DNA from 4 places in the Streptomyces sp. NBC_01428 genome. Region 1 is predicted to be linked to each of the others. Evidence: riboswitches for the same ligand, from Rfam matches in the RefSeq annotation. Region 1 holds a riboswitch; each other region holds the start of a gene.
The links. Region 1 has a riboswitch for cyclic di-AMP ahead of OG406_RS16665 (C40 family peptidase). Riboswitches for the same ligand answer to the same signal wherever they lie in the genome.
Positions count from the first base shown of each region.

Region 2: linked by a shared signal. The riboswitch ahead of OG406_RS07960 (M23 family metallopeptidase) and the one ahead of OG406_RS16665 (C40 family peptidase) in region 1 are both predicted to bind cyclic di-AMP.
Region 3: linked by a shared signal. The riboswitch ahead of OG406_RS21340 (M23 family metallopeptidase) and the one ahead of OG406_RS16665 (C40 family peptidase) in region 1 are both predicted to bind cyclic di-AMP.
Region 4: linked by a shared signal. The riboswitch ahead of OG406_RS17680 (LysM peptidoglycan-binding domain-containing protein) and the one ahead of OG406_RS16665 (C40 family peptidase) in region 1 are both predicted to bind cyclic di-AMP.

Region 1 is NZ_CP109499.1:3,862,981-3,870,393, reverse strand. Features, by position in the region: gene OG406_RS16670 (tellurite resistance/C4-dicarboxylate transporter family protein) at 1-69, opposite strand, end outside; gene OG406_RS16665 (C40 family peptidase) at 174-1,337, opposite strand; cyclic di-AMP (ydaO/yuaA leader) riboswitch at 1,346-1,516, opposite strand; gene pcrA (DNA helicase PcrA) at 1,855-4,341, shown strand; gene OG406_RS16655 (M23 family metallopeptidase) at 4,420-6,162, opposite strand; gene OG406_RS16650 (esterase/lipase family protein) at 6,246-7,112, opposite strand.
Region 2 is NZ_CP109499.1:1,819,235-1,826,647, forward strand. Features, by position in the region: gene OG406_RS07940 (MBL fold metallo-hydrolase) at 1-1,094, opposite strand, end outside; gene OG406_RS07945 (Glu/Leu/Phe/Val dehydrogenase dimerization domain-containing protein) at 1,454-2,632, shown strand; gene OG406_RS07950 (TetR/AcrR family transcriptional regulator) at 2,682-3,302, shown strand; gene OG406_RS07955 (SGNH/GDSL hydrolase family protein) at 3,381-4,166, opposite strand; gene OG406_RS07960 (M23 family metallopeptidase) at 4,479-5,375, opposite strand; cyclic di-AMP (ydaO/yuaA leader) riboswitch at 5,378-5,537, opposite strand; gene OG406_RS07965 (alpha-galactosidase) at 5,840-7,413, opposite strand, start outside.
Region 3 is NZ_CP109499.1:4,905,541-4,912,953, reverse strand. Features, by position in the region: gene trmB (tRNA (guanosine(46)-N7)-methyltransferase TrmB) at 1-631, shown strand, start outside; gene OG406_RS21350 (PrsW family intramembrane metalloprotease) at 728-2,062, shown strand; gene OG406_RS21345 (aldo/keto reductase) at 2,123-3,067, opposite strand; gene OG406_RS21340 (M23 family metallopeptidase) at 3,241-4,278, opposite strand; cyclic di-AMP (ydaO/yuaA leader) riboswitch at 4,290-4,447, opposite strand; gene OG406_RS21335 (PP2C family protein-serine/threonine phosphatase) at 4,704-5,930, opposite strand; tRNA gene OG406_RS21330 (tRNA-Met) at 6,100-6,173, opposite strand; gene OG406_RS21325 (dihydrofolate reductase family protein) at 6,275-7,413, opposite strand, start outside.
Region 4 is NZ_CP109499.1:4,088,612-4,096,024, forward strand. Features, by position in the region: gene OG406_RS17670 (peptide MFS transporter) at 1-504, shown strand, start outside; gene OG406_RS17675 (CocE/NonD family hydrolase) at 515-2,512, shown strand; cyclic di-AMP (ydaO/yuaA leader) riboswitch at 3,049-3,209, shown strand; gene OG406_RS17680 (LysM peptidoglycan-binding domain-containing protein) at 3,214-3,933, shown strand; gene OG406_RS17685 (HAD family hydrolase) at 4,195-5,004, opposite strand; gene OG406_RS17690 (hypothetical protein) at 5,324-6,331, shown strand; gene OG406_RS17695 (FAD-dependent oxidoreductase) at 6,368-7,413, opposite strand, start outside.

The DNA of each region.
Region 1 (7,413 bases):
GGCCCCGGCGGCGGGCGCCCGCCGCGCCCACCAGGCGGGGATCTGAGGACGGTCTGACGTATCCGGCATGTCGGGCATGCGCCCGATGCTAGGGACCGCGGGACCGGTTGCCGGTGGGGCACGCGTGCGTGGCGCCGATTCGGCCTCCCCGCGCGCGTGCCCGCGAGAGGTTCCTAGGCGGGGCGGACCACGCTGTGGATCGCCGAGGTGCCGTCGTAGTAGATCGACTCCTCGCGGACGTACGCTCCCGGCTTCGGCGCGTGGATCATCATGCCGTTGCCGATGTAGAGCCCGACGTGGCTGATGTCGTCGTAGAAGAAGACCAGGTCACCGGGCTTCGCGTCGGTGAGGGAGACCGTCGTGCCGGCGTTCACCTGGTCGTAGGTGACACGCGGCAGGGAGACACCGGCGGCCTTCCAGGCGGCCTGGGTCAGGCCCGAGCAGTCGTAGGAGTCCGGGCCGGTCGCGCCCCACACGTACGGCTTGCCGATCTGCGTGCGGGCGAAGGCGAGCGCCTTGCCGGCCTTCGTCGCGTACGAGGGGTCCGTGGCCGTCGAGCCGGACGAGCCGGTGGTGCCGCCCGACGACGACCCCTGCTCGGTGGCCTTCTCCTTGGCCGCCTTCTCCGCCGCGGCCTGCTGACGCGCCAGTTCCGCCGCCTTGGCCGCCGCCTGCTCCCGCTTCTTCTTCTCGATCGCCGCCAGCCGCGCCTTCTCCTCGGCGGTCAGCTTCGAGAGCAGGTCGCGGGCCGCGGAGAGCTTGCGCTGCACCGTCGCCTTGGACGTCTTGAGGGCGTTCTGCGAGGTGGTCAGCGACTGGAGGCTCTCGCTGGCCTCGGTGCGCTTCTTGGTGGTCGCCGCCTGCTCGGTGACGTAGTCGTCGACGGCCGCTTTCTGCCGGGTCGTCAGACGGCTCATCAACTGCGTCTGGTCGAAGTAGTCCTGCGGGTCGTCGGCGAGCAGCAGCGTCGCGGTGCCGGGCGTGGAGGCGCCCGTGCGGTACTGCGCGGCGGCGAACGAACCCAGCTCCTCGCGCGCGGAGTTGAGCTTCTCGGTGCGCTCGGCCACGTCGTCGAGGAGGGTGTCGACGCGCTTGCGCTGCTTGGTGGTCCTCTCCCGGGTGGCGTTGTACTTCTCGGTGGCCGTCTCGGCCTGGTGGTAGAGGTCGTTGACCTTCTTCTCGACCTCTTCGACGCTGGGCTTCGGCTCGGCCGAGGGCGCGGCGTTCGCCGTCTGGGAGAGCAGGGCCACGGAGGTGAGGGCGGCCGTCGCGAGGACGGGGGTCCGTATGCCAGCCATGCGCGAACCCGTAGGACGCGACTTGCGGTGCGACGCCAAGAGAGGCGACTCCTTCCGTCATCCGCCTACCGAGTTAGCTGTCGGGTTCGGGCGGGTGGTTCCGGAAGGATTGCCCTACGGTCCTGGCCCCTCGGGGCGGTCGGACCGATTCACCCCAGGTCGGTGGGTCCCCGGCTCCGGCCGCCTGGTGGGCGGGCCGAACTCGGCGGAGGCCGCTCGGCCCGGCGACGTTCGCCGGTTGCGGTCGGGCGGCCTTCCAGCACGCTAGCCAACTCGTGTGGCCCGTGTGAAGGTTGGAGTGCGATATGCCCGATACATTTTCGTGACCTTGGCCATGTGCGCCGTCGCGCACGCCCGATGTGCGTGGTGTGTGTCACTTTGCGGAGATGCCCCGAGGGTGGCTCCTCGCTGGACGGTGGTCGTGGTGGGGACCGGTCGTACCCACTCCGACGTGCGCGTACCGTCACGAGCCGGTCACGCGCACGAGTCACGGGTTCCCGTCGAGTTCTCGGGGTGGCCGCGGTGTGTCAGTGGGGCCGCCTAGACTCGGAGAGCGATGAGCAGCCTCTTTGACGACAGCTTCCTGGCGGACCTCAAGCCCTCCGCGGCCCACGAGGACGAGCACCCGCCGCCGCCCGAGGACGAGCACGCCGCGGAGCCGGTCGCGGACGACCTGTTCGGCGGCCGGTTCGACGTGCCGCCGAGCCGCGACGCGTACTACCGCGACGGCGCCCACCGGCCCGCCGTGGACCCCGCGGCCCTCCTCGACGGGCTGAACGAGAACCAGCGCGCGGCCGTGGTCCACTCCGGCTCCCCGCTGCTCATCGTGGCCGGCGCGGGCTCCGGCAAGACCCGCGTGCTCACCCACCGCATCGCCCACCTGCTCGGCGAGCGCCATGTGCACCCCGGCCAGATCCTCGCGATCACCTTCACGAACAAGGCCGCCGGCGAGATGAAGGAGCGGGTCGAGCAGCTCGTGGGCCCCCGGGCCAACGCGATGTGGGTGATGACCTTCCACAGCGCCTGCGTCCGCATCCTGCGCCGCGAGAGCAAGCAGCTCGGCTTCACCTCGTCCTTCTCGATCTACGATGCCGCCGACTCCAAGCGTCTGATGGCGCTCGTCTGCCGCGACCTCGATCTCGACCCGAAGCGCTTCCCGCCGAAGTCGTTCAGCGCCAAGATCTCGAACCTGAAGAACGAGCTGATCGACGAGGAGGACTTCGCCGCGCAGGCCACCGACGGTTTCGAGAAGACCCTCGCCCAGGCCTACGCGATGTACCAGTCGCGGCTCCGCGAGGCCAACGCGCTCGACTTCGACGACCTGATCATGACCACGGTCAACCTGCTCCGCGCCTTCCCGGACGTCGCCGAGCACTACCGCCGCCGCTTCCGGCACGTCCTGGTCGACGAGTACCAGGACACCAACCACGCGCAGTACGCCCTCGTGCGGGAGCTCGTCGGCACCTCCGAGCACCCCGTGGACGTCCCGCCCAGCGACGCCGACCTGCCGCCCGCCGAGCTGTGCGTCGTGGGTGACGCCGACCAGTCGATCTACGCCTTCCGCGGCGCGACCATCCGCAACATCCTCCAGTTCGAGGAGGACTACCCGAACGCGAAGACGATCCTCCTGGAGCAGAACTACCGCTCCACGCAGACGATCCTCACCGCCGCCAACGCGGTCATCGAGCGCAACGAGTCCCGCCGCCCCAAGAACCTGTGGACGAACGCGGGCGCGGGCTCGAACATCACGGGCTACGTCGCGGACACCGAGCACGACGAGGCGCAGTTCGTCGCCGACGAGATAGACCGTCTCACCGACGCGGGCGAGGCCAAGGCCGGCGACGTCGCGGTCTTCTACCGGACGAACGCCCAGTCCCGTGTCTTCGAAGAGGTCTTCATCCGCGTCGGCCTGCCCTACAAGGTCGTCGGCGGAGTCCGCTTCTACGAGCGCAAGGAGGTCCGGGACGTCCTCGCCTACCTGCGGGTGCTGTCCAACCCCGAGGACTCGGTCCCGCTGCGCCGCATCCTGAACGTGCCCAAGCGCGGCATCGGCGACCGCGCCGAGGCGATGATCGACGCCCTGTCGCAGCGCGAGAAGATCAGCTTCCCGCAGGCCCTGCGCCGCGTCGACGAGGCCTACGGCATGGCCGCCCGTTCGACGAACGCGGTCCGGCGGTTCAACACGCTGATGGAGGACCTCCGCACGATCGTCGAGTCCGGCGCGGGCCCGGCCACCATCCTGGAGGCCGTCCTCGAACGCACCGGTTACCTCGCCGAGTTGCAGGCGTCGACCGACCCGCAGGACGAGACCCGCATCGAGAACCTCCAGGAACTCGCCGCCGTGGCCCTGGAGTTCGAGCAGGAGACCGGCGAGGACGAGACCCCGGCCGGACTCGCCGCGTTCCTGGAGCGGGTCGCGCTCGTCGCCGACTCCGACCAGATCCCGGACGAGGAGGACGGCAACGGCGTCATCACCCTGATGACCCTGCACACCGCCAAGGGCCTCGAATTCCCCGTGGTGTTCCTGACCGGCATGGAGGACGGCGTCTTCCCGCACATGCGCGCCCTCGGGCAGGTCAAGGAACTGGAGGAGGAGCGCCGCCTGGCCTACGTCGGCATCACCCGCGCGCGGGAGCGGCTCTACCTCACCCGTTCCTCGATGCGCAGCGCGTGGGGACAGCCGTCGTACAACCCGCCCTCCCGCTTCCTGGAGGAGATCCCGGCGACGCATCTGGACTGGAAGCGCACCGGCGCGATCTCGTCCCAGCCCGCCGGTCCCGTCTCCGGTGTCGCGGCCTCCCTGTCGTCCACGCGCTCGCGGTCCGCGGCCTCGGGAGCGTCCGGGTTCGCCACCCGTCGCGGTGTGTCCGAGAAGCCGGTGGTCGCGCTCGCCGTCGGCGACCGCGTCACGCACGACCAGTTCGGCCTCGGCACGGTCGTCGGGGTGAACGGCACGGGAGCGAACGCGGAGGCGACGGTCGACTTCGGCGAGCCCAAGCCGAAGCGGCTCCTGCTGCGGTACGCGCCGGTGGAGAAGCTGTAGCCCGAGCGGCTCGACAGCCCAGTCCTACGGAGGGTCCGGATCTCGACGAGAGGTCCGGACCGCCTTCGACGGTGTGGGTTACGTGGGGTCCAGACCGTGGCTGCGCAGCCACGGGAGCGGGTCGATCGCCGAACCGCCGGCCGGGCGGACCTCGAAGTGCAGGTGCGGGCCGGTCGAGTTGCCGGAGTTCCCGGAGAAGGCGATCTGGTCACCGGCCTTCACAGTGGTACCGGAGGACACCTTGTAGGTGGAGAGGTGGCAGTACCACGTCTCCGTCCCGTCCTTCGCGGTCACGATCATCATGTTGCCGTACGCGCTGTTCCACTGCGTCCGGACGGTCCCGTCGGTCGCGGACATCACCGTCGTCCCGTACGAGACGGGGAAGTCGATCCCCGTGTGCACGGACATCCAGTTGATGCCGGCCTGGCCGAAGTAGGCGCTGAGGCCCTTCTGGGCCACGGGAAGGACGAACTTCGGACGCAGCCGCTCCTTGCGGGCCGCCTCCTCCGCCGCCTTCTTCTTCTCCAGGACCTGCTGCGCCTTCAGGTCGATGCGCTCCTGGGTGCGGCTCGCCCGGTCGGCGAAGTCGTCCGCGCCCGCGGACAGACTCTGCAACTGCGTGTCCAGCTTGTTGTTCGCGGTCGACGGCTTCACCGCGGTCGCGTCCGAGGCGCTGGCCGTCGTCTCCTTGGTGTCGTCGCCGCCGACACCGCCCACCGAGGCCGCCGCGATCCCCGCGACACCCATCACGCAGGCCGAGGGCACCGCGATGGTCAGCAGGGCGGAACGTTTCGCGGGACTGCGGCGCCGGGAACGGGAGGAGGTCCGCGACGCGGCGCGCGGCGCCGGCGTGATCTCCTCCATGTCGTCGAGCAGCGGGGTCTCCCGCTCGTCGCCGTAGGCCTCGTACGCCTCGAAGTCGTCCCGCGCGCCCCGCTCTTCGCGCTCCGGGTAGGAGCCGTCCGCGTCGGCGGAGTGGCCGGCCTCGTCGAACTCGCCCTCTTCGGAGCCGAGTTGACCGAAGGCGGCGGGCTGGAAGGTGGCGGTCGCCTGCTGGTCGAAGGGGACCGGGGCCGCCTGCTCGGGCTGCTGCTCGTAGATCTCGGTCCGCGGGTGGTCGTACGTCTCCGTCTGCGGGTGCTCGTACGGACCGTACGGGTCCTGGCCGCCGACGGTGTTCCACTGCGTCGCGTCGTACGCGCCGGTCTCCTGCGTCGCGGCGTTCCACTGCTGGGTGCCGTCGAGCTGCTGCCCGGGCTGGAGCCAGGCGCTCGCGTCCCACTGGCCCGAGGAGTCGGGGCCCGGGTGCTGCGCGGGGATTTCGGCGAGCTGCTGGTAACCGCCGGCCCAGGCCGTCGTGTCGTAGGCGCCGGTGTCGTACGCGGCCTGGTGCTGCGCCGCGTACGGGTCGCCGTTCATCGCCTGGTGGGCGCCCGTGTTCCACTGCGTGGCGTCGTACGAACCCGTGCCGCCGGCCTGGCCCGGCATGTCGCCGAAGAGCGGGTCGGTGGCGAAACTCGCGGTGGCGTAGGCGCCGGTGGTGTTCGCGTTCGCACCGGGATCGTAGGCGCCGACGGAGTGGTCGCCGTACGCGGTGAAGTCGCCGTACTGGGCTTCCTGACCGCCGTAGGGCGCGTAGAGCGCGGAGGCGGCATCGGAAGCCGGGGCCGGGGGAGTTGCTGTCCCCGACGGGTGACGGTCGTTCACCAACTTCTCTTTCGCCTCGACAACAGGGGCTGGCAGAGCAGTGCGGTGACTGTACCCGGCGGTATGCGGGCGCGACAATCTTCGGCAGGTTTCCCCTTCGCGGGAAACGGGCATTCGGCCGTGTTTCGGGGGAGGGCGGGCAAGGCTTTGGCCTGGCGTTCGATGAGTGTTCGAACTTTTGCTGTGAGGGGACGCGGTCAGGCGACCGTGAGACCGCCCCTGCGGGCCGCGGGACGGGCCGCCGGCGCCTCCGTGTCGAGTGCCTGCCGGATCCCGGTCGCGACGGCCGGGTGCACCGGGAGCGCGAGATGGCCGACCCCGCTCACCCGCACGTTCTGCGCGAGCAGGTCGGGATGCTCGACGCAGGCCGTCTCCAGCGGGTCCATCAGGTGGTCCAGATCGCTCCAGAAGCTGACGAACTGCGTACGGCAGCCGGGGGCGGGCCGGGACAGCTCCTCGATCACCGAGGAACCCGGGCGCATCTGGCGGACGATCGGGTGCGCGTTCATCAAGGGGGCGACCCGGGTGCCCGAGTGCGGGGTGCCGAGGGTGACGAGGGTGCGGATGTGGGTGTCGCCGCCGAGGCACTGCGCGTAGTACCGGGCGATCAGGCCTCCGAGGCTGTGGCCCACGATGTCCACCTGGTCGTGGCCCGTGCGCTCGCAGATCTCCTCGATGTGGCGGCCCAGCAGCTCCGCCGCGGTGCGGATGTCGCACGTCAGCGGCGAGTAGTTCAGCGACTCGATGTGCTGCCGTCCGTGCTGGGCGAGGTTGCGGCGCAGCAGGAGGAAGACCGAGCGGTTGTCGATGAAGCCGTGCAGCAGCACGACCGGGGGCTTGGCCTGCGTGGGCAGCTTGGTCGCGTCGTCGTCCGGGGAGGGGAGCGCCGGTACGACACGGCGTTCCGCGGTGATGCCGGAGGGGTAGAGAAGGAGGTGCCCGGCGAGGATCGCGAACTCCAGGGCCGTGGCCTTCAGCAGGGCCACCGAGATCCCGGCGAGTTTGGTCGGAAACAGACGCTGACAGAGGGGAAGAAAGGGCGATACCGTCCCAGGGACCTTCATGGCCGACCTCCCGTCGGCACGCGGCAGGACCGCTCTGTCCCCCGTGTGCCCTAGTGGAAAGCCGTGACACCGGTGCCGGCGGTGACCGACGGCGCTTACCCGGCGCTGTCGTGCCCTCGTCGATGTGCCTCATCACCGCGGAGTCCCGCTGACGACGCGGTGGCGGGGCCACCTGGTCGGCGGCTCTCCTGTGCGCCGGCTCCGGCGAGGCCCGTACGCCGCACTCCCGTGCGGCGCCAGTGCCGCGATGCGGAACCTGCGCGGCGAACTTGTCCCACTGTGTGATTTCCCCCTCGGTCTC
Region 2 (7,413 bases), 2.0 Mb from region 1:
CCGCGCCACCACGGCTCGGAGGGGACGGTCTCGGCGGTGGGCTCGAAGGGCTCGCCGGGGCGCGGCAGCGCGACCGTCGCGCCGACCGCGCGAGCGGCGGCCACGGTGCCCTCGCCCGGGTCGGCCCAGGTGTGGTTCGCCAGGTTGAACGTGGCCCAGTGGATCGGCATCATCACGCCCGAGGGCTGCCCGCCCTGGAGGTCGAGGTGGGAGCGCATGCCCTCCTCGGGCGTCATGTGGATGTCCGGCCAGTACTCGCTGTACGCGCCGATCTGGATCATCGTGAGGTCGAAGGGGCCGTGGGCCGCGCCGATGTCCTTGAAGCCCTGGAAGTAGCCCGTGTCACCGCTGTGGTAGATCCGGTGCGTGTCGCCCTCGACGACCCAGGAGGCCCACAGGGTCTGCTGGATGTTGCGCAGCCCGCGGCCGCAGAAGTGCCGGGCGGGGGTCGCCGTGAGCGTGATCCCGCCGACCTTGGCCGACTCGTTCCAGTCCAGCTCGCGCAGCCGGTCGGCGGAGACGCCCCAGCGCTCCAGGTGGGCGCCGACGCCGAGCGGGACGGCGAACACGGTGTCCGTGCCGGCCAGCGCCTTGATCGTGGGCATGTCGAGGTGGTCGTAGTGGTCGTGCGAGATCACCACGACGTCCACCGGGCCGAGCGCGGCCAGCGGCAGGGGCACGGGGTGCAGCCGCTTGGGTCCGGCGAAGGCGAAGGGGGAACAGCGCTCGCCCCAGACGGGGTCGAAGAGCACGCGGTGCCCGTCGATCTCGGCGAGGACGCTGGAATGCCCCATCCAGGTGATCCGCAGGCCGGTCGCGGCCGGCTTGGCCAGGTCGGCGAGCGTCGTCGGGTGCACGGGGACGGTTCCCGCCGGGGAGCGGTGGAGGCGCTCCTCCTTGCGGAAGTAGACCTTCGCGAACTCCAGCATCGAGCCGTCGGGGCGGGTCCGGGCGCTCTCCGGGTTCTGGAACACACCGTCCGCGAAGTTCGGCGATCTGCGCATGCGCTCCATGCGCGCTCCGCCCGGATCCGCGCCGAAGGCGGCGGGCCGCAGCGAGCGGAGCCCGGAGCTCAGGGTACGGAAACCGGTCACGGGTACCTCCAGAAGGAGTCGGTCAGGCTTTCATTATGGTCGTCGCCTCTGACGGCGCCGCGTCGCCCCGGTCACGACGCGATGTCCGTCCGTCCCGGGCCTGTGTCTCCTCAACCCCGGCACGGACCCGCTTCTTCCGCCCGGGAGCAACGTTCTCGCCGTCGCCCACGGGCATCGGAACCGCCCGCCCGTCCCGAGCGCCCGGCCGCCGGGGTCCCGCGCGCGTTGACAGGACGGCCGACCGGTTTCGATACTGAACCATGATTCAGTACTGATCCAGGATGCCGTCCGAGATCCCGAGGGGGGAAACCCCCCGCTCACCCGCGCACCACCGTGACAGCCGTCCCCGAGGAGATCCCATGACCACCCCCCTCATGTCGCTCACCTGGACGGACCACGTGACCGGCCGCCAGGGCTTCCTCGTCGTCGACCGGCTCGTCCGCGGTGTGGCGAGCGGGGGCCTGCGGATGCGTCCTGGCTGCACGCTGGCGGAGGTCACCGGGCTCGCCCGGGGGATGACCATGAAGGAGGCGCTGCACTACGACCCGGCCGGCCGGTACGTTCCGCTGGGCGGCGCCAAGGGCGGCATCGACTGCGACCCGCAGGACCCGGGGGCGTACGACCTGCTGGTGCGCTACCTGCGGGCGATGCGTCCGTACATCGAGGCCTTCTGGACGACCGGCGAGGATCTCGGCCTCTCCCAGGACCTGGTCGACCGGGCCGCCGCGGAGGCCGGGCTCGTCTCGTCCATCCAGGCGGTCTACCCGCTCCTCGACGACGAGCGGGCGGCCCGGCGACGGCTCGCGGACGCCTTCGCCGTCGAGGTCGACGGCATCGGTCTCGACGAACTGGCCGGCGGCTGCGGCGTCGCCGAGTCGGTGCTCGCCGCGCTGGACCGGGCGGGGGTCCCGTACGCGGGGACACGGGTCGCCCTCCAGGGACTCGGCACGATGGGCGGGGCCACCGCACGGTTCCTCACCCGCGCGGGCCTGAAGGTGGTGGCCGTCGCCGACGTCAAGGGGACCCTCGCGAACCCGGACGGCCTCGACGTCGAGGCGCTGCTCGCGGCACGGGACGCGTACGGGACCGTCGACCGCGCCGCGCTGCGCCCCGGCGACCGTGAACTGCCCGGCGACGCCTGGCTGTCCGCCGATGCGGAAGTGCTGGTGCCCGCGGCGGTCTCGTACGCGGTCGACGCGGTCAACCAGGCCGGGATCAGGGCGCGTTGGGTGGTCGAGGCGGCCAACATGCCGGTCCTGGCGGAGGCGGAGGAGCTGCTGGCCGCCCGCGGGGTCGTCGTCCTGCCGGACGTGGTGGTCAACTCCGGTACGAACGCCTGGTGGTGGTGGACCCTGTTCGGCGACATCGGCGCCGACCCGGACGAGGCGTTCGCCCACATCCGCCGCTCCATGCGCGCCCTGATCGACCAGATGCTCGCCCGCGCGGAGGCCGACGGGACGACACCGCGTGCCGCCGCCCACGCCATCGTCACCGACCGGCTTCCGGTCATCGCGGAGCGGTTCGGCTGGTACGGATGACGCGAACTCGTGTCCGACCGCGGGCGACCGCGCTGTGTAGGGTTGCGGCGTGGCGAGAGTGCGGTTGAGCGTGGCGGAGCGGCGCGAGGAATTGCTGCGGGCCGCCGTGGAACAGATCGAGGCGCGGGGCGTGGCGGCGGTACGGATCGCCGACGTGGCCTCGTCCCTCGGCGTCAGCAACGCGCTCGTCCTGTACCACTTCTCCACCAAGGAGAAGCTGGTCGCGGCCGCCTTCACCTACGCGGCCGAGGACGATCTCGCCCATCTGCGCAAACTGCTCGGCCGCCGCACGACCGCGCTGCGGCGCCTGCGGACCGCCGTCCGCTGGTACGCCCCCACCGGCCAGGCCAAGGGCTGGCGCCTGTGGATCGAGGGCTGGGCGGCCGCACTGCGCGAGCCGGCCCTGCTGGAGGTCACCCGCGACCTCGACCGCCAGTGGAAGGCGGCCCTCACCGAGGTGATCGCCGAGGGCGTCGCCGCGGGCGAGTTCCAGTGCCCCGACCCGGTCGGCACGGCCCTGCGCCTCACCGCCCTGCTCGACGGCCTTGCCGTCCAGATGACCGCCTACGGCGGCACCGTCTCCCGGGCCCGCACCCAGCAATGGGCGGACGAGGCCCTGGCCCGCGAACTCGGTCTGGAGAGGGCCGCGTTGGTGGCGGGGCCGCGATAAGGACACGGACGCGGCGTCCGGGGACAAGTCGGCCCCGGGCCCGCGGGGCCCGGGGCGCGGTGACCGTGGGGCTGGCGGTCAGGCGACCGACTCGATGCGGGTCTTGATGTCGCCCGGGGAGAGCGCGCCCTTGGCGGCCACGTGGTCGCCGGAGGACTCGCCGCGCAGGCGTCGGCCGATCCACGGGACGAGGTACTCGCGGGCCCAGTGGATGTTGTCGCGTCGCACCTCGAAGGTGCCGCGCGGCGGCAGCGGCGGCCACGGCTGGTCCGGGTCGGCCGGCACCTCCAGGCCGAGGACCTGCCCGGCGCGCAGCGCCACCCGGGTGTGACCCTCGGGCGAGAGGTGGAGCCGGTCGCCGTCCCAGGCGCGGCGGTCCTGGATCGTCTTGAGGGACCACAGGTCGAGGACCGGGCAGCCGTAGCGGTCCGCGATGGCCCGCACATGCCCGTTGTACGTGGCGATCTTGCCGCGCAGATGCTTGAGCACGGGCACGCCACGGGTGTCGAAGCCGGTGGTCACCATGACCGCGCCGACGGCCGAGGTGAGGTCGGCGACGGCTCGCTCGAAGCGCTCCGCGACCTCGTCGGGATCGGTGCCGGGCCGGATGATGTCGTTGCCGCCCGCGGAGAAGGAGACCAGGTCCGGGCCGAGCTCCTTGGCGCGGACGAGCTGGGTCTCGACGATCTGGTCGAGCAGTCTCCCGCGCACCGCGAGGTTGGTGTAGTTGAAGTCGCCCTCGGGTCGCCGGTCCGCGAGCAGAACCGCGAAGCGGTCCGCCCAACCGACGAAGGCCCCGTCGGGCCCCAGGTCGCCGACGCCCTCGGTGAAGCTGTCCCCCACCGCCACGTACGACCCGATCACTGATCTGTCGTCACTCTTCGAATCGTCTGCCACGTCGGCCCATGATTCACCTTCGGATGTGAGCTACGCGACCGTAGGGAAGGGTTGACGGCCGGTGAGATAAGCCACTCGTCAAGTGTTGGTCAACCATGGAATAAGGCTCTGGTCAGGCCTGTTGAGGCAGCCGCCGCGAATTGTGTCCCGGGCGGACACCGGAAGCCGCCGGGAGCCGCCGGGAGCCGCCGAGAAACACCGAAGGCCGGACCCCGGGGATCGTGGGGTCCGGCCTTCGGAGGCGGTCCTGCCGTCAGGAGCAGGTCGGGCGAGGCGGCGTCAGCCGACGGCAACACCGTGCGAGCGCAGGTACGCGACCGGGTCGATGTCCGAGCCGTAGTCGGGCGTGGTGCGGATCTCGAAGTGCAGGTGCGGTCCGGTGACGTTGCCGGTCGCGCCGGAGAGGCCGATCTGCTGGCCCTCGGTCACGGTCTGGCCCGCCGAGACGGACAGGGACGACATGTGGGCGTACTGCGAGTACCGGCCGTCGGCGTGCTGGATGACGACCTGGTTGCCGTAGGCGCCGCCCCAGCCGGCGGAGACGACGGTACCCGCGGCGATGGACTTGATGGTGGTGCCGGTCGGGACGACGAAGTCCGTGCCCGTGTGGTAGCCGCTGGACCACATGCTGCCCGCCACCTTGTAGTTGGTGCCGATGGTGGCGCCGTCCACGGGGAGGGTGTAGCCCGAACTGTTGCCGACGGCGGCCGTCTTGGTGGCCGTGCTCGCCGTGTCGGCCTTCGCGGCGGCGGGCTTCGCGGCAGCCGGCTTGGCGGCCGAGGGCTTCGCCGGGGCCGAGGCCTGCGGGGCGGCGGCCTTCGCGCCGAGGGACAGCTTGAGACCGGGGTGGATCAGCGACGGGTCGCTGCCGATGGCGGAGCGGTTGTCCGAGTAGATCTTCTTCCAGCCGCCGCTGACGTGCTGGTCGTCGGCGATCTTGGCGAGATAGTCGCCGGCTTTCACCGCGTACGTCGTCGACGTGCCGGCCTTCGCGGCGGCCGGGGCGACGGTCGCGGACTTCTGGGTGTGCTGCGCGGCGGCGGCCGGGGTCGCGGCGTGGGCGCCGGTGGCTCCCAGCAACGGCAGCGCGAGTGCGGCGCCACCGGTTCCGGCCACGGCGATCGTGCGGGTGAAACGCAGGGACTTGGGACGGCGGTGCTTACCCTTCGCGGGCATGGCGATTTCCTCTCCGGCGCCTGCGAGGTGAGCTGTCGGGTGCGGGCTGGAGATGCCCGGCCACGCGGCTGCGCGGCTGTACCCCTAGCCTGTTCCGGAGACCGGACCAGGCACGGAACCTGTGGGTCCCCCGCTCCTGCCGTGTACGGGTGAGTGTGCGGATTCCGGGCGGCGGCAGGATTGGGCGTCCGTCCGGATTGAGGCAGAACGTAAGCGAGATGCGAGCACGTCGACAACTGTGTGCGGATTCTGTGCGCTCGCCTTTCTTGATCCATGCGGAATTCACCGTCACCCTCCGTGGAATGACGATCTTTCCGCGCTTTCAATTCGCCCGGAAACAAAGGCCGGTCACGAAAGGCCGACGGCAACACATCGTCACGAATATGACGCTGCTCACGCGACCCGGCGCACGTCGCTTCATTCCAGGGCCAGTTGGAATGAAGACGCTATTTCGGACAGAACAGTCAGATGCGACGCAGGCGGATAACCGTCGCATCGAGATCGCCGCTCAGCCCGGTGCTCAGACCGTGATGCAGCAGCACCGCACCGCGGTGCACTTCGCCCGTTTCGACCCGTTCGTAGACACCGGCCGGGTCGAGCCCGCGCAGCCTGAGCGGGGCCGGCCGCACGCCGTGGTGCTGCGCCTGCAGCCAGGCGAGGACCACGGTCTCGCCTCCGAGCACGTACTGCACGGCGCTCAGCCCGCCCTCCGGGGGGCGCAGCCGGTAGAGGTCGCCCTGCTGCACGACCGGCCGGATCTCCTTGTAGAGCTCGACCCAGTCCCGCGCCTCGGCCAGTTCCTCGTCGCTCCACCGGCTGAGGTCGCCGCCGACCCCGAGGACCCCGGCCATGGAGCTCACGAAGCGGAAGCGCAGCGAGCTGACCCGGCCGTTGAGCAGCTTGTTCGGGCTGTCCGTGACCCAGGCGGCCATGATCCGGGCCGGGTGGACCTGGCTGAAGCCGTGCTGGATGCCGAGCCGGTCGAGCGGGTCGGTGTTGTCGGAGGTCCACACCTGGTCGGTACGGGCCATGACACCGAGGTCGATCCGGCCGCCGCCGCCGGAGCACGACTCGAAGGCGACGCCGGGGTGCGCCGCGCGCAGCCGGTCGAGGAGGGCGTAGAAGGCCTCGACGTGGGCCACCCAGAGCTTTTGCGGATAGCGCTCGCCGGGCCAGCCCGCGTCCGTGAAGGAGCGGTTGAAGTCCCATTTCACGTAGTCGATCGGCGCGCCGGAGAGCAGGGCGTCGAGCCGCTCCCAGAGGTACTCCTGAACGTCCGGCCGGGCAAGGTTCAGTATGAGTTGATTGCGGAATTCCGTCCTGGTTCGACCGACTTGGTGCTGCACCCAGTCGGGATGCGCGCGGTAGAGGTCGCTGTCGGGGTTGACCATCTCGGGCTCGACCCAGATGCCGAACTGCATGCCGAGGGCGTGCACGTCGTCGGCGAGCGGCTTGAGCCCGGCCGGGAAGCGGTCCGGGTTGGGCGTCCAGTCCCCGAGCCCCGCGTGGTCGTGGGTGCGGGCCCCGAACCAGCCGTCGTCGACCACGAACAGCTCGACGCCCATGGCGGCCGCGCGGCGCGCCAGGACCCGCTGCTGCTCCTCCGAGATGTCGAAGGTGGTGGCCTCCCAGGAGTTGAACAGCACCGGCCGGTCCCGCTCCGCGTCCGGGACGACGTACGTCCGCTGGTACGCGTGCCAGGCCCGGCTCGCGCCGCCGAACCCGCCGTCGCTCCACAGCCCGGCGAAGACGGGTGTCGTGAAGGTCTCCCCCGGTGCGAGGAGCAGCAGGCCCGAGTCGTCGTGTCCCGCGCCGCCGGTGATCTGCACGCGCGCGTCGGGCAGTTGGGCGACCGCGATCCGCCAGGAGCCGGACCAGCCGAGCGCGCATCCGTACACCTCGCCGCTCTCCTCGGTGGCCTCGTCGTCGAGGGCGACCCAGGGCAGGTGCTGGTGTCCGGTGTGGCCGCGGCGGCTGCCGATGACCTTCTCGCCGTAGGTGAGCGGTGAACGCGCCAGCCGGGACTCGGCGGCCCAGC
Region 3 (7,413 bases), 1.0 Mb from region 1:
CCTGTGGCCCCAGTGGGGCCTGGACATCGACGGACAGCGCACGCTCGACCTCGCGGAGCTGTTCGGGGCCGACCTGCCCGTCGTGCTGGAGATCGGCTTCGGCATGGGTGAGGCCACCGCGCAGATGGCGGCCGAGGACCAGGAGACCGGAATCCTCGCCGTCGACGTGCACACCCCCGGCCAGGGGAACCTGCTGGGCCTCGCGGAGCGCAGCGGCCTGACCAACATCCGGGTCGCGAACGGCGACGCGATCATCCTGCTCCGGGAGATGCTCCCGCCCGCGTCCCTGGACGGCCTGCGGGTCTACTTCCCCGACCCCTGGCCCAAGAAGCGGCACCACAAGCGACGGCTGATCCAGCCGGAGTTCCTGGACCTCGCCGCGACGCGCCTCAAACCGGGTGCGCTCGTGCACTGCGCGACGGACTGGGAACCGTACGCCGAACAGATGCTCGAAGTTCTGAGCGCCCACCCCGACTTCGAGAACACGCGGCCGGACGACGGTTTCGCGCCGCGCCCCGAGTTCCGGCCGCTCACCCGTTTCGAGGGCCAGGGACTGGACAAGGGTCATGTGGTGAACGACCTCCTCTTCCGGCGCGTACAGCATCGAGACCAGCACGCCCCGGGCACCTGACCCGCGCACGGCCCTCCGACGTCCCCGGGATCCCGCACGCCGGGGCGACTCCGGCCACCGTCGCGAGTCCCGCCCTCCCTCGTTAGGGTCAATGCCGTGGCCATCAGTCCCCCGTACCCCCCGCAGCCCGGCGTCCCCGCCGGGCACGCGTTGCGGCATCCGCACTGGTGGCAGCGCCGATGGGTCCGGTACGGAGCACTGATCACCCTGTTGGTGCTGTCCGGTCTCGTCATCCTCGCGCTCGTCCGCGAACAGACGGGCACCGAGGGCTTCCTGGTCGGCCTCGGCCTCGCCGTGTTCCCGGTGCCGCTGCTCATAGCGGCCTTCCGGTGGCTGGACCGGGTCGAGCCCGGCCCCTGGCGCAACCTGGTCTTCTCGTTCGCCTGGGGCGCCTGCGCGGCCGCGCTCATAGCGATCGTCGCCAACAGCTTCGCCACGCGGTGGATAGCGACCGCGACCGCCGATCCCTCCAGCGCCGACACCCTCGGCGCGACCGTCATCGCCCCCGTCGTGGAGGAGTCGGCGAAGGCGGCGGCCGTCCTGCTGGTCTTCCTCTTCCGCAGACGTGACTTCACCGGGATCGTCGACGGGGTGGTCATAGCCGGAGTCACCGCCACCGGCTTCGCGTTCACCGAGAACATCCTCTATCTCGGCACCGCCTTCGGCACCGACCGGCTCAGCGGGGGCAGCGGGCTGACCTCCGTCACCGCCGCGACCTTCTTCGTCCGCGTGGTGATGTCGCCCTTCGCGCATCCCCTGTTCACCGTGCTGACCGGCATCGGCTTCGGCGTCGCGGCCCTGTCCGCCGAGCGCCAGCACGTGCGTCGCACCCTGATCCCGTTCGCCGGCCTGCTGCTCGCGATGGGGATGCACTCGGTGTGGAACAGCTCGTCCGACTTCGGCGAGTACGGCTTCTTCGCGGTCTACGCGGCGTTCATGGTGCCCGCGTTCGGGCTGCTGACCTGGCTGGTCGTGTGGACCCGGCAGCGCGAGCTGCGCACCGTACGCACGGAACTGCCCGCGTACACGACGGCGGGCTGGCTGGGCACGGCCGAGCCGTACGTCCTCGGCTCGATGCGGGCCCGGCGGCTCGCCCGCGAGTACGCCCGACATCACTGGGGGAAGTCGGCGGGCCGCTCGGTCGCCGAGTACGAGGCGTACGCGACCTCGCTGGCGTTCCTGCGCCACCGGGGGCGCCGGGGCCGCGCGGGCGCCGACTTCGTCGTACGGGAACGCGAGCTGCTGCACGAGCTGTGGCGCCGCCGGGAGATCGCCCGGCCGTCCCTCGCCTACGCGGCCCGCACCACCTCGCCGATCCCCGCACCGCCCCCCTGGCCGGCGCACGGCTACGGGTACGCGGTCCCACCGGCCCAGCCGTACGCGCCGCCGGTGCCGGATCCGACGTACGACTACAACCCCTACCGTTCCTAGCCCCCGTCCGCGCGGGGCGGCGCCTCGCTCGGGCGGGGGCCCGGGATCACACGGCGGGTGTCAGGCCGACGCCTCGGTCAGGCGCGACAGTTCCGCGTCCGTCAGCGACAGGTCCGCGACACCCAGCAGGGCGGGGAGCTGCTCCACCGTGCGAGCCGAGGCGATCGGCGCGGCGACGGTGGGCTGGGCGGCGAGCCAGGCGAGGGCGACGGTCGCGACGGCGGCGTTGTGGGCCTCGGCGATCTCGTCGAGCGCGGTGAGGACCCGCTTCCCGCGTTCCGTCTCCAGGTGCTTGGACGCACCCGCGGCCCGGGGCGAGTCGACGGTCGCGCCCGGACGGTACTTGCCGGTGAGGAAGCCCGCGGCGAGCGCGAAGTACGGGACGGCGGCCAGTCCGGCGCGGGAGGCGACGTCGCGCAGATCGCCCTCGTAGGTGTCGCGCGAGACCAGGTTGTACTGCGGCTGGAGCGCGACGTAGCGGGCGAGGCCCTCGCGGTCGGAGAACTCCAGGGACTCCTGGAGCCGCTCCGGGGAGATGTTGGAGGCGGCGATGTTCCGCACCTTGCCGGCCTTCACGAGCTCGTCGAGGGCGCCGATGATCTCGTCGACCGGCACCTCGGTCTTGTCGAAGTGCGTGTAGTAGAGGTCGATGTGGTCGGTGCCCAGGCGGCGCAGGGACGCGTCGGCGGCGGCCTTGATGTTGGCGCCGGAGAGGCCCGGGAAGGCGGGGTGCTGGCTGACCTTGGTCGCGACGACGATGTCCGCGCGGTTGCCGCGGGCCTTCAGCCACTTGCCGATGATGGTCTCGGACTCGCCGCCCTCGTTGCCGTCGACCCACGACGAGTACGAGTCGGCCGTGTCGAGGAAGTTGCCCCCGGCGGCCGCGTAGGCGTCGAGGACCGCGAAGGACTGGGTCTCGTCCGCCGTCCACCCGAAGACGTTGCCGCCCAGGGAGAGCGGGAAGACCTCGAGGTCGGAGGAGCCGAGCTTGCGAAGAGAAGTCATGTGTCGATTCAACGCCCGGGTCGGATGCCTGTATTCCACATCCATCCCGCACGTCTGCCGCATCCCGCACGGCCGGTACGGCGGACGAAACCGGCCGGTCGCGGGAGTCCCCACGACCGGCCGGTCGGCAATCCGTGCGGATCAGGGGCCGAGGCCCTGGTCCGGAACACCCGTCAGGGGTTGAGGCCCTTGCCCTGGAGCCACGCCATCGGGTCGATGCCGGTGGCCGCGCCGCCGGGGTGGACCTCCAGGTGCAGGTGCGGCCCGGTGACGTTGCCCGTCGCGCCGACGCGGCCGATGACGTCGCCCGTGGCGACCTTCTGGCCGGCGCTGACGCTGATCGACGACTGGTGGCAGAACCAGAGTTCGGTGCCGTCGTCGAGGGTGAGGATCGTGCGGTAGCCGTACGAACCGGCCCAGCCCGCCTCGGTGATGGTGCCGCTGTGGATGGCCTTGATCAGCGTGCCGGTGGGCGCGGCGAAGTCGAGACCCGTGTGGTAGCCCGAGGACCACAGGGCGCCGGCCTCGCCGAAGCGCGAGGTCAGGGTGTACGAGGAGGTCGGCAGCGAGTAGCTCTTGGCGAGCTCGGCCAGGCGCTCGGCCTCGGCCTTCGCCTTGGCCTCCTCCTCCGCCTTCTTCTTCGCGGCGTCCGCCTTGGCCTCGGCGGCGTCCTGCTGCTTGGTGGCGAGCGCGACGGCCTGCTTCGCGGCGGCTGTCTCGGCCGCCTCCTGGGCGGCGCTGTCGACCTGGTTCTGCTGCGCTTCGGCCTGCTGCATGATGCGGGTCCGCAGCGCCTCACCGGCGTCCGCGGTGCCCTGAGCGGTGTCGGCGGTGGTCAGGCCCGCGCCGGTGAGCGGAGTCGAGGAGCCCTTGGGTGTCTCGGCGCCGTCACTGATCAGGGCCTTGGCCGAGTGCGTGACCGAGGACAGGTCGGGCAGCGAGATCGAGACCGGCGCCTTGCCGGGCGCCGCGGTGGCCATGCCACCGGCGCCGACGGCGGCTATCACGCCTACGCCGAGGACCGTGGAGCTGCGGGCGAGTCCTCCGCCGCGCTGCTTTCCCACGCGGTGCCGGCCACGAACGGGACGGACGGAATCCTCGGTGGGATTCCACTCCTCCCAGGGTCCCTCGTCCTTGCCGTGGGCGAAACCGAAGGACTGGGTGTCATTCGGTGCGAACGAGGTTGGCTGAGCAGGCCGGTTGGACGCCACGTGGGCGCACTCCTTTCCTTCCTTCTCGCCTACCGGGTTAGCTGACGGGTTCGGAGCAGGAAGGTCTCCTACGCGCGTATACCCACCGTGCTGCCACGGTGGAGGACGCTCGATTCACCCCAAGTTGGTGGTTCCCCGGTTCCCTTGCGGGATTCGGCGCGTGCGCACGGAGCCATCTCTTGTGACGGCTGGGACGACCGCGCTGCGTTATCGAACGTTAATAGACCTGGCCACCTGATTCCAAGCTGTTCCGACTGATCGTTAACGCTTTTTGGCCAGGACTTTGGGGTCATGCGCACTGAAAAACGGGCGAGTTGGCCTCATTCCGTCGCCACGGATTCATGTGACGGTGTGTCAGTCGTTATGCGGAGGGACACGGTTCGCTCACTCCTCGTGACAGCAGTCGAGAAGGGCCATCGAGGGCGTCAGCCGCGCCGGACGGCGAGCAGCGCCATGTCGTCGCTGAGGGCGCCGCCCGTGTGCTTGCGGACCTCGACCGCGAGGGTGTTCAGCAGCGCGTCGGGCCCCGGGAAGACCCGCCCGGCCAGCCGCGCGGCCGGATCGTAGAACTCCCCGCTCACATCCCGGGCCTCGGACAGCCCGTCGGTGTGCAGCAGCAGGATCGCGCCGCGCGGAAAGCGGGCCGGCACCGCCCGGTCGGGCGTGCTGCCCAGGTCGCTCATCCCGAGGGGCAGCGCGGCGGGCCCGCCGGTGAGCGGGACGAGTGTGCCGTCGGGGTGCAGCATCAGGGGCGGCGGATGGCCCCGGTTGACGATGCGGACGGTCTCCTCCTCGTGCGGGATCTCCGCGAGGACGGCGGTGGTGAACCCCTCGACGGCGTCGAGGTTGTCGCGCCGGGTGCCCTCGCGTTTCAGCGCCCGCTCCAGCCGCTGCGCGACCGCCTCCAGGGTCGTCTCCTGCTCCGCCGCCTCCCGGAAGGCGCCGATGACCACGGCGACGGCCGCGACCGCGGTCATCCCCTTGCCCCGCACGTCCCCGACGACCAGCCGCACGCCGTACGGGGTGTCCTGCACGGCGTACAGGTCCCCGCCGATGAACGCGTCCGCCTGGGCCGCCTCGTAGCGCGCGGCGACGTCGAGGCCGTCGATCCGTGCCTGCGGTTCCGGCAGCACGGCCCGTTGCGCGAACTCGGCGATCTCCCGGACGGAGGCGAGCCGCTCGTCGCTGCGCCGGACGAGGATGTTGATGAGGACGCCCAGGACGGCCGCCGTGGCGACGGTGACGACCTCGGTGACCGCGTCGACCCGAAGGACGATGCCGAGGCGCAAGTGCACGAGGATCAGCGCGCCGACGGCGGCGGCGCCGGTGAGGACGGTGCCGCGCAGCGAATAGAGGGGCGCGGCGACCAGGGTGGCGGCGGTGAAGAGGGGGGCGGCGGTGAACTCGCCCGGCGTGAAGTAGTCGTAGAAGGTCCCGCCGACGACCAGCAGCACCGGCAGGGCCCGGACCAGGGCACGCACGGCGGAGATACGACCCGTCCGCCATCGCGCCGGACCGGTTCCGGGATCGCCCGCGGGTCCGGACGCACCCGAAGGACCGGCACCCCCCGTCGCCCGCGGATCACCGAGGGGCGGGCGGTCGGCCCGGTCGTCGAGTTCTCCGGTCCGCTCCTCACCTCCTGGCTGACCCACCCGTCCAGCAGACCCGGAGCGGGGACGGGGGGCGACCGGTGTGGCCCGACCGAGGGATTCCGCGACCCTCCGGAGCGAACACGGTGACGGGAAGGGAGGACGCTCAAGGGGCTGTACCAACACCAAGGGCCGGAACTCGTGAATCCGAGTTCCGGCCCTTGGCCTTCAGTAGCGGGGACAGGATTTGAACCTGCGACCTCTGGGTTATGAGCCCAGCGAGCTACCGAGCTGCTCCACCCCGCGTCGTAAGAGCCAGTGTACGGCATCCGCGGGGCCCTCGGCACACACGTATACCGGGGCCCCTTCCGTGCGGCCGAACCACGGTTCCGGGGGCCTCGGCCCCCTCAGTCCCTGCCGTGCGCGGCCCCGTCCAGGAGATGGCGGTTGGGTGCCTTGGCGCGCTGCTCGTACTCGGGCAGAAGGACGACGTCGGCGCCCGCGGCGGCGAGGAGTCCGTTGCCGTCGGCGTCGGTGACGAAGGTGTCCGGCTCGCGCCAGGCGGTGACGACCCGCCGTACGCCGGCGTCGAGGATGAGCCGGGCGCAGGGAGCGGGGCGGGAGGCGCGGCGGGCGCACGGCTCCAGGCTGCTGTAGACGGTGGCGGCGGGCAGCCGCGGGTCGGCCGGGTCGATCTTGGCGAGGGCGGCCTCCTCGGCGTGCACCACGGGGTCGCCGCCCTCGCGGGAGTGGCCGCGGGCCAGCTCGGTCCCGTCCGCGGCGACCACCACGGCGCCGACGCTGAACGCGGTCTCCGAGGGCGGGCAGGACGCCGCCAGCTCGCAGGCCAGGGCCAGCCACTGCCGGTCGGCGGCGGAGGCGCTCCGGCCGGTGCCGGGGGCGGTGGGGACGTAACGGATGAGGACGACGTCCCCGACGGGCCGGGTCTCGACGAGTCGCAGCCGGCCGGGGGGATAGGCGCCGGGCCCGAACAGCCGCGGCGCGTCCGGCTGCCCGACGAAGAGGGGGGCGACGGCGAGTTGCAGCTCGTCGGCGAGCCCTTCCCGTACGAGCTGGGTGTGGACCCGTCCGCCGCCCTCGACCATCAGCCGGCGTACGCCCCGGACGTCGTGCAGGTGCTCCAGCAGCACGCGCCAGTCCAGCTCGGGTCCGGTCGCGACGATGTCGACGCCGGGCAGGCCGTGCAGCAGGCCGGCGGCCCGGCGCGCGCCCTCGTCGGTCGTGTAGACGGCCTTCTCGCCGCCCGTGTGCCAGAACTGCGCCTCCGGGTCGAGGTCGCCCGAGCCGCTGACGGTGACTTTCAGTGGATAGGCCGGGCGCCCGTCGGCGACGCGGGCCGCGCGGCGTTCGGCGGAGTTGACCAGGAGCCGGGGGTTGTCGGCGCGCAGGGTGCCGGCGCCGACCAGGATCGCGTCGCAGGACGCCCGCACCTCGTCGACCCGGTCGAAGTCGGCCGCGCCCGAGAGCAGCAGCCGCTCGGGCCCGGTGTCGTCCAGGAAGCCGTCGAGGGAGACGGCGGCGGACA
Region 4 (7,413 bases), 230 kb from region 1:
GACTTCCCGGCCGGCTGGTACGCCTCCGCGCTGGGTGCCTTCGAGGTCGCCCTCGCGCCGGTGGTGGCCGCCGTCTGGATGCGGATGGGCACCCGCCAGCCGCACGCCTCGAACAAGATCGCCCTCGGGGTCGTGCTCGGCGGTCTGTCGTTCCTGCTCATCGTGCTGCCGACCTCCGGCCACAGCGGGGACGACTACCTGATGTCGGTCTGGTGGATCGTCGGCTCCTATCTGCTGCTCGGCCTCGGAGACGTCCTCCTGGAGACGTCCGGCCTGTCCGCGACCACCAAGCTCGCCCCGGCCGCCTTCTCCAGCCAGACGATGTCCCTCTGGTTCCTGTCCCTCGCGCTCGCCAACGGCATCCAGGCCCAGACGGTGAAGCTCTACGACGACGTCTCCAAGCCCGCCTACTTCGGCGTCAACGGCGCGATCGCGGTGGCGGCGGGCCTGGCCGTGATGGCCCTCGCCCCCTGGCTCCGCCGCACGATGCATCCCGTCCACTGAGGTGACCCGCATGCGCATCCGTACGTCCTTCCCCTACGAGACCGTTCACGAGGACGTCCTCGTCCCGCTCCCGGACGGCACCCGGCTGTACGCCCGGATCTGGCGGCCGGTGACGGAAGAGCCCGTACCGGCGCTCCTGGAGTACCTCCCGTACCGGCTGACCGACTGGACGGCACCGCGCGACTGGCAGCGCCATCCCTGGTACGCCGGGCACGGCTACGCCTCCGTCCGCGTCGACGTGCGCGGCCACGGCAACTCGGAGGGCATGCCGGGCGACGAGTACTCGGAGACCGAGCTGGCCGACGGGGTCGCCGTGGTGGAGTGGCTGGCCGCCCAGCCGTGGTGCACCGGCCGGGTCGGCATGTTCGGGATCTCCTGGGGCGGCTTCAACTCCCTCCAGATCGCGGCCCTCGCGCCCGAGGCGCTCAAGGCGGTCGTCACGGTCTGCTCGACGGACGACCGCTATGACAACGACGTGCACTACACGGGTGGTTCCGTCCTCGCCGTCGACATGCACGCGTGGGCGGCCACCATGCTCGCCTTCGTCGCCCGCCCGCCGGACCCGGTGCACGTGGGTGAGGTGATGTGGCGCGACATGTGGACCGAGCGGCTGGAGGCCGTCGACCCGTTCATCCACACCTGGCTGGCGCACCAGACCCGGGACGCCTACTGGCGGCACGGCAGCGCCTGCGAGGACTACGGCGCGATCCGTGCGGCGGTCCTCGCGGTCGGCGGCTGGCACGACCCGTACCGCGACACGGTGCTGCGCCTGGTCGAGAACCTGCCGCCGGACCGCGTCCGCGGTCTCATCGGCCCCTGGTCCCACCAGTACCCCGACCGGGGCCTGCCGCCGGGCCCGGCGATCGGCTTCCTCCAGGAGACGCTCCGCTGGTGGGACCACTGGCTCAAGGACGAGGACTCGGGCGCGCTCGCCGTCCCCCTCCTGCGCTCCTACGTGATGGACGCGCATCCTCCGGCGACGGTGTACGCGGAGCTCCCGGGCCGCTGGGTCGGCGACCCGGCGTGGCCCTCGCCGTCGGTCACCCCCGTCCCGTACGCGTTCCAGGGCGCCCCGCGCCTGGTGCGCTCCCCGCAGCACACGGGGGTCGACGCGGGCCGCTTCTTCCCGTTCGGGAACGACGCGGACCTGCCGCCGGACCAGCGCGAGGAGGACGCCAGGTCCGTCTGTTTCGAGTTCGAAGTGCCGCAGGAGACGTGGGTGTTGGGCCGCCCCCGGGTCCGGCTGCGGCTGATGTCGGCGTCCGCCCGGGGCCAGGTGATCGCCCGGCTGTGCGACGTGGCCCCCGACGGCGCCTCCACCCTCGTCACCCGGGGTGTCCTCAACCTGTCGGCACGCACGGGCCGTGACCAGGCGGTTCCCTGGGAGCCGGGCACCACGGAGGACGTGGAGTTCGAGCTGAACGGCATCGGCTACGCGTTCCCCCCGGGCCACCGCATCCGCCTGAGCGTCTCCTCGGCGTACTGGCCCTGGGTCTGGCCGCAGCCCGGCTCCGAGGCCGGCTTCACGCTGGACCCTGCGGGCAGCAGCCTGGAACTCCCGGTACGGGCACAGGAGTCGGACCCCTCCATCACCTTCGGCGAGGCGGAGGAGGCCGAGCCGCTCGGCGTGGTGGTCCCGGTGACGCTCGACGAGCCGCGCCCGGAGCGCCTGGTCCTGCGTGACGTGGCCGCGGGCACCTGGCGGCTCGACGTGGACCCCCGCTACGGCGGCACCCGCGTGTATCCCGACGGTCTGGAGTTCACGGAGGAGGCGCGGGAGACGTACACGATCGACGAGACGGACCCGCTCTCCGCCCGCGCCCGCTCCACCTGGTCGGTCCGGCTGCACCGCCCCGACCTTCCCTGGGACGCCCGCGTCGAGACGACCTCGGCCATCACCTGCGACGCGCGGGACTTCATCACGTCCAACGAGGTCGTCTGCCGGGACGGCGACGAGGTCGTCTTCCACCGGACCTGGGAGAAGCGCATCCCGCGCACCGCGGGCTGAAAGGACTTGACGGGGGCGGCAGTTCACCGGCCGCCCCCGGTTCGGCTCCCGTCCGGCATCCGCCCGGCCCGCCTCCGGATTTCGCCCGGCTCGCGTCGTGATGTCGCCTGCCGTCCGACGGGAAGCCGTCAACTCCGAGCCCACGCCGCACCTTTCGCCGGCGCCCCCTCCGGCGCCGCCCTCCCGCACCCCGCGCCTCCCGCACCCGGCGGGGCCGTCCCGGCGTGCGTCCGAGAACTCCCCGCGCCGCACAGAGCGGTGGCGTAATGCCCGACTTGCCCGGCATGCCGTCTTGGTGACCCCTCGGCGCGTGAATTGGGTCACGCGCGGACCAGTGGATCACCCCTCGCCCACCCCGTGCCGACCCCTTTGCCAAAGGGAAGTTGAGGATTCAATTCCGGTCTAATCGGACGTATTGCCCGCGCTCTAAACAGGCAAAAGCGATCTTCACCGCCACATCAGGCCTTGTTCCCGACATGTGCAGTCGCATACGTTCTCGTCGCACCGGGCGGATCGCCTAATCCTGCCGTCGCCCGGTAACCCACCCACCCACGCACGGCAGGAGCGGGGGAACCACAGGTAAGCCGCCGATCCGGGAGACCGGAACGGCTTGGGGTGAAGCCGCGCCCACCAGCGCGGCCGGGCATCTCCCGCCCGAACCCGACAGCTCACCTCGCAGGCGTCGGAGAGGACATTTCGTCATGCCCGCAGGAACGCAGCGTCACGGCCGTACCACCTTCATCACCCGCGGAGTGATCGCCGCCGGAACGGGCGCCCTCGCCCTCGCCCTCCCGCTCATGAGCGCGACCGGCGCCCACGCCGCGACCCCCCAGGTCGCCAAGACCGCGACCGTCCCGAACGTCTCGCTCGTCACCTACAAGGTGGTCGCCGGCGACACCCTGACCAAGATCGCGAAGAAGTACCCGTCGAGCGGCGGCTGGCAGAAGCTGTACGCGGCGAACCGCGCCGTCATCGGCGACAACCCCGCCCACCTCCGCACGGGCCTGACCCTGACGGTCGGCACGAAGACCGGGAAGGCTCCGGCGAAGGCGGCCACGGCCGCCAAGACCACCGCCACCCAGGCGTCCGCCACCACGTACGCCAACAACCTGGACGGCTGGATCAAGCAGTCCCTGGACATCATGGGCAAGGCGGGCATTCCGGGCAGCTACGACGGCATCTACCGCAACGTGATGCGCGAGTCCTCCGGCAACCCCCAGGCCATCAACAACTGGGACTCCAACGCGGCCGCGGGCATCCCCTCGAAGGGCCTCCTTCAGGTCATCGACCCGACGTTCCAGGCCTACCACGTGGCCGGCACGTCGATGGACCCCTACGACCCGGTCGCCAACATCACGGCCGCCTGCAACTACGCCGCCGACAAGTACGGCTCGATCGACAACGTCAACGGCGCCTACTGATCGCACCGGCGCACCCGCGCCTCTCGCACGACACCGGCCGGCGGCACCTTCGGGGCCGCCGGTGGTGACGGACCGGCCTGTCGGCGATGAACGACCGGGCCCGCGGGACGGTGACGGACCGGGTGTGCGGGGCGGTCCCCACCAGAAGTACGAAGGGCACGGCCCGGGGCATCGGCGGACGCCCCGGGCCGGCTCACATCCTGGGGCCGGGCATCGCCCGGCCCGCCCTTCGGGCCGGCGACGCGCCGTCGCGGGGACGCCCTAGAACCCGAAGATCCGTTCCAGGACCACCGCGATCCCGTCGTCCTCGTTCGACAGCGTGACCTCGTCCGCCACCGCCTTCAGTTCCGGATGGGCGTTGGCCATCGCGACCCCGTGGGCGGCCCAGTCGAACATCGGGATGTCGTTGGGCATGTCACCGAAGGCCAGCGTCGCCGACGGGGTGAGACCGAGGTGCGTCGCGGCCAGCGCGAGACCGGTGGCCTTGGTCACCCCGCATGGCTGGAGTTCGACGGTCCCCGGCCCCGACATGGTGACCGTCGCCAGCGAACCGACCACTCCCCGCGCCGCCGAGGCCAACTCGTCGTCGGACATCGTGGGGTGGCGGAGCAGCACCTTGCTGATCGGCTGCGCCCAGAGGTCGTCCCGGCGCCGCACCCGCACCGCAGGAAGCGTGGGGTGCGGCATCACATAGCCCGGCTCGATGAGCGTCAGCCCGTCCACGCCGTCCTGGTCCACCGCCGCGTACAGCAGGCCGACCTCCGCCTCGATCTTTCCGAGCGCCGTCTCCGCCAACTCCCTGTCCAGGGTCACCGACCACAGCAGCCGGTCCGTCCCCGCGTCGTACAGCTGAGCGCCCTGACCGCACACCGCCAGCCCCGCACCGCCGAGATCGTCGAGCAGCGGTCGAACGCGCGGTGCGGGACGGCCCGTCACCACCAGGTGCTGCGCGCCCGACGCGGTCACCTTCGCCAACGCGGCCCGTGACCGGTCGGAGAGCGTGTCGTCGCCGCGCAGCAGCGTTCCGTCCAGGTCAGTGGCGATGAGTGAATATGCAGTCGGAGCGGCCATGATCCGAAGAATACGGATCGAACGACACATCGGCCCGGCGTGAACCGGACGACGTCCGGTATCCCGTCAGCAACGCCGTTCGCCGTACGGTGGCAGGCGCGTTGCGACCGGTTGGGATCACGCAGGGCCCGCTTCCGCCCAGACGGACTTTCCCGTGCAGGACCGATCACAACGGCTCAACTCCCTGATCCGGGGCTACGATCACCGGCGCCGGGGTCGGGGTACGGGTCCGGCGAGGCCGACTCCGCGGGGCACTCGCCACGGCGGGGACGCCAGACGTCAGCGGCGGGAAACCGTCATCGAGAATCCGGGGAGATCCATGACGTCCGAGCCCATCGCACGACGGCCCGCGCACGCGCGCCTCGACGCCTCCCCCGCGGGGGACCGCTTCCGGCACCATCTGCGCACCGCCGCCGAAGCCGTCGTCCGGCGCTTCCCGGAGGCCCTGCGGCCCGAGATCTACGCGCTGTCCCTCCGCGTCTGGCGCGTCGACGGCGACGAGCGCCACCCGTACGTGGCCATCGGCTACAACACCGAGACCCAGTACGCGAAGGAGACCTTCCCGCAGGACCCCGGCGAGGCGCGCTGGAACTACGCCCTCTGGCTGCTCGACGGATTCGAGATGCTGGGCAACGTCCCCGAAGACCCCGTCGGTGGGCCCCTGTTCGTGGAGGCGGCCAAGGAGCAGGGGATCTGGTTCGAGGGTGACTACGACTTCCTCGCCATGGACCTGCCGGAGGACGAGGAGGACGAACTGGACTTCGCCTCCGAGATGCTGCGGCTCCAGTTCCACGCCGACTGCGTCGACCTCGCCCGGCGCCTGCACGCCGACGGAACCCTCACGGAGATCTTCGGCCGCGCCCTGCCGGTCGTCGTCTTCGACATGGACAGTCCGGGCTGGGAGGTCAAGGCCACCCGGGCCGCCAACCCGCCCGGGGTGATCGAGGACTTCATGGTCTGGCAGACGGCGGCGGTCTTCGAGAACGCCCCGCGGACCGAGGAGTTCCTGATCGACCTGGACGCGGAGTGGCTCGCCTACTTCCGCGAGATGGCGGACGTGCTCGTGACCCGCTTCGGCGTCTCGCGCGCGGAGGCCGTCGCGCGCGTCAACGAACGCCATGTGGGCGAGGATCTCGCGCCCATGGGTGAGGACCTCCTCGGTCATGAACTCCCGGAGTTCTGGGCGCACCACCTCTACTTCGAACCCGACTCCCTGGGCATGCTGCCCTCGGGCGCCCCGGAGGCGGACGGCGACCTCTCCCGGTGGACCGTCCGGCCCGCCCCACCGGACAACTCGGGCGCCTGGACCCTCAAGAAGGAGTCCTGACCCACGAGTTGCCCGGGGGGCGAGGGGTCCGACGGCTCACCCGTGCGCGGCCGCCAGGTGCCTGGCGAGCCGCGGGGAGGCGAACTCCGTGCCGCACACGAAGCGCATCACCGGACCGTACGAGGACGCCGCCGGCAGGCCCGTGAAATACAGCCCCGGCAGCGAGGAGCGGTACCCGGCGCCCAGCCTCGGCGTGCCGCGGCTCGCGGCCAGCCCTGCTCGGAGCTCATGCCCGAGGAAGTCCATCGCGGCGATGTCGACGCGATAGCCGGTCGCCGCCATGACGTGATCGGCGGTGAGTTCCTCGACCCGGCCCCCATGGGTCCGCACCGTGAGGACGGGTTGTCCGTCGGTGGCCGCCGCGCTGACGATCCGCTCCACCTCACGGACACCGACCTTGCCCTCGAAGCGGTCCCTGAGCCACCAGGCACCGAGGGGTCCGAGCACGCGGCGCACCAGGTAGTGCCGGGCCTCGGCGGGCAGATGACGGTAGGGCTGCGGGTAGTAGCTCAGGGCCCACAGGGACCAGGCGCGGCCGAACGGCGACTCCGGCCGCAGCTTCGGCTGGTCCCACGGAGGCGCACCGAAGTCGACCGCCCCCTTCCCCCGGGACACGACACGGACCTGCGCGCCCGCCTCCGCCGCCAGTGCCGCCGTCTCCAGCGCCGACTGGCCGGCGCCGACGACGATCAGCTCCTTGCCGGAGAAGCGCCGCAGGTCGTGGTGTTGCGAGCTGTGCGAGACCGGGCCGGAGGGCGTGGGACCGTCCGCCGCCGCCCCGGCCAACTCGGGAGGCAGGTGGGCCAGCCCCGACAGCCCGGTGGCGACGACGACCGCGCGGGCGGTGAACGACTCCCCCGAGTCCAGCTTGATGTCGAATCCCCCGGACCCGGCCGCGTCAGGGCCGCTCCTGCGGTCGACCGAGACGACCCGCACCTGCTCCAGCTCGGGCACGAGCTTCTGCCGGAACCACTCCCCGTACGCGATGAACGTCTCGACCGGGATGATGTCCTCGTCCGTGACCAGGCGCGGTATCCCCGCCGCCGCGCAGTAGTCACCGAGGGTGTGCCCCGGCTGGGGGG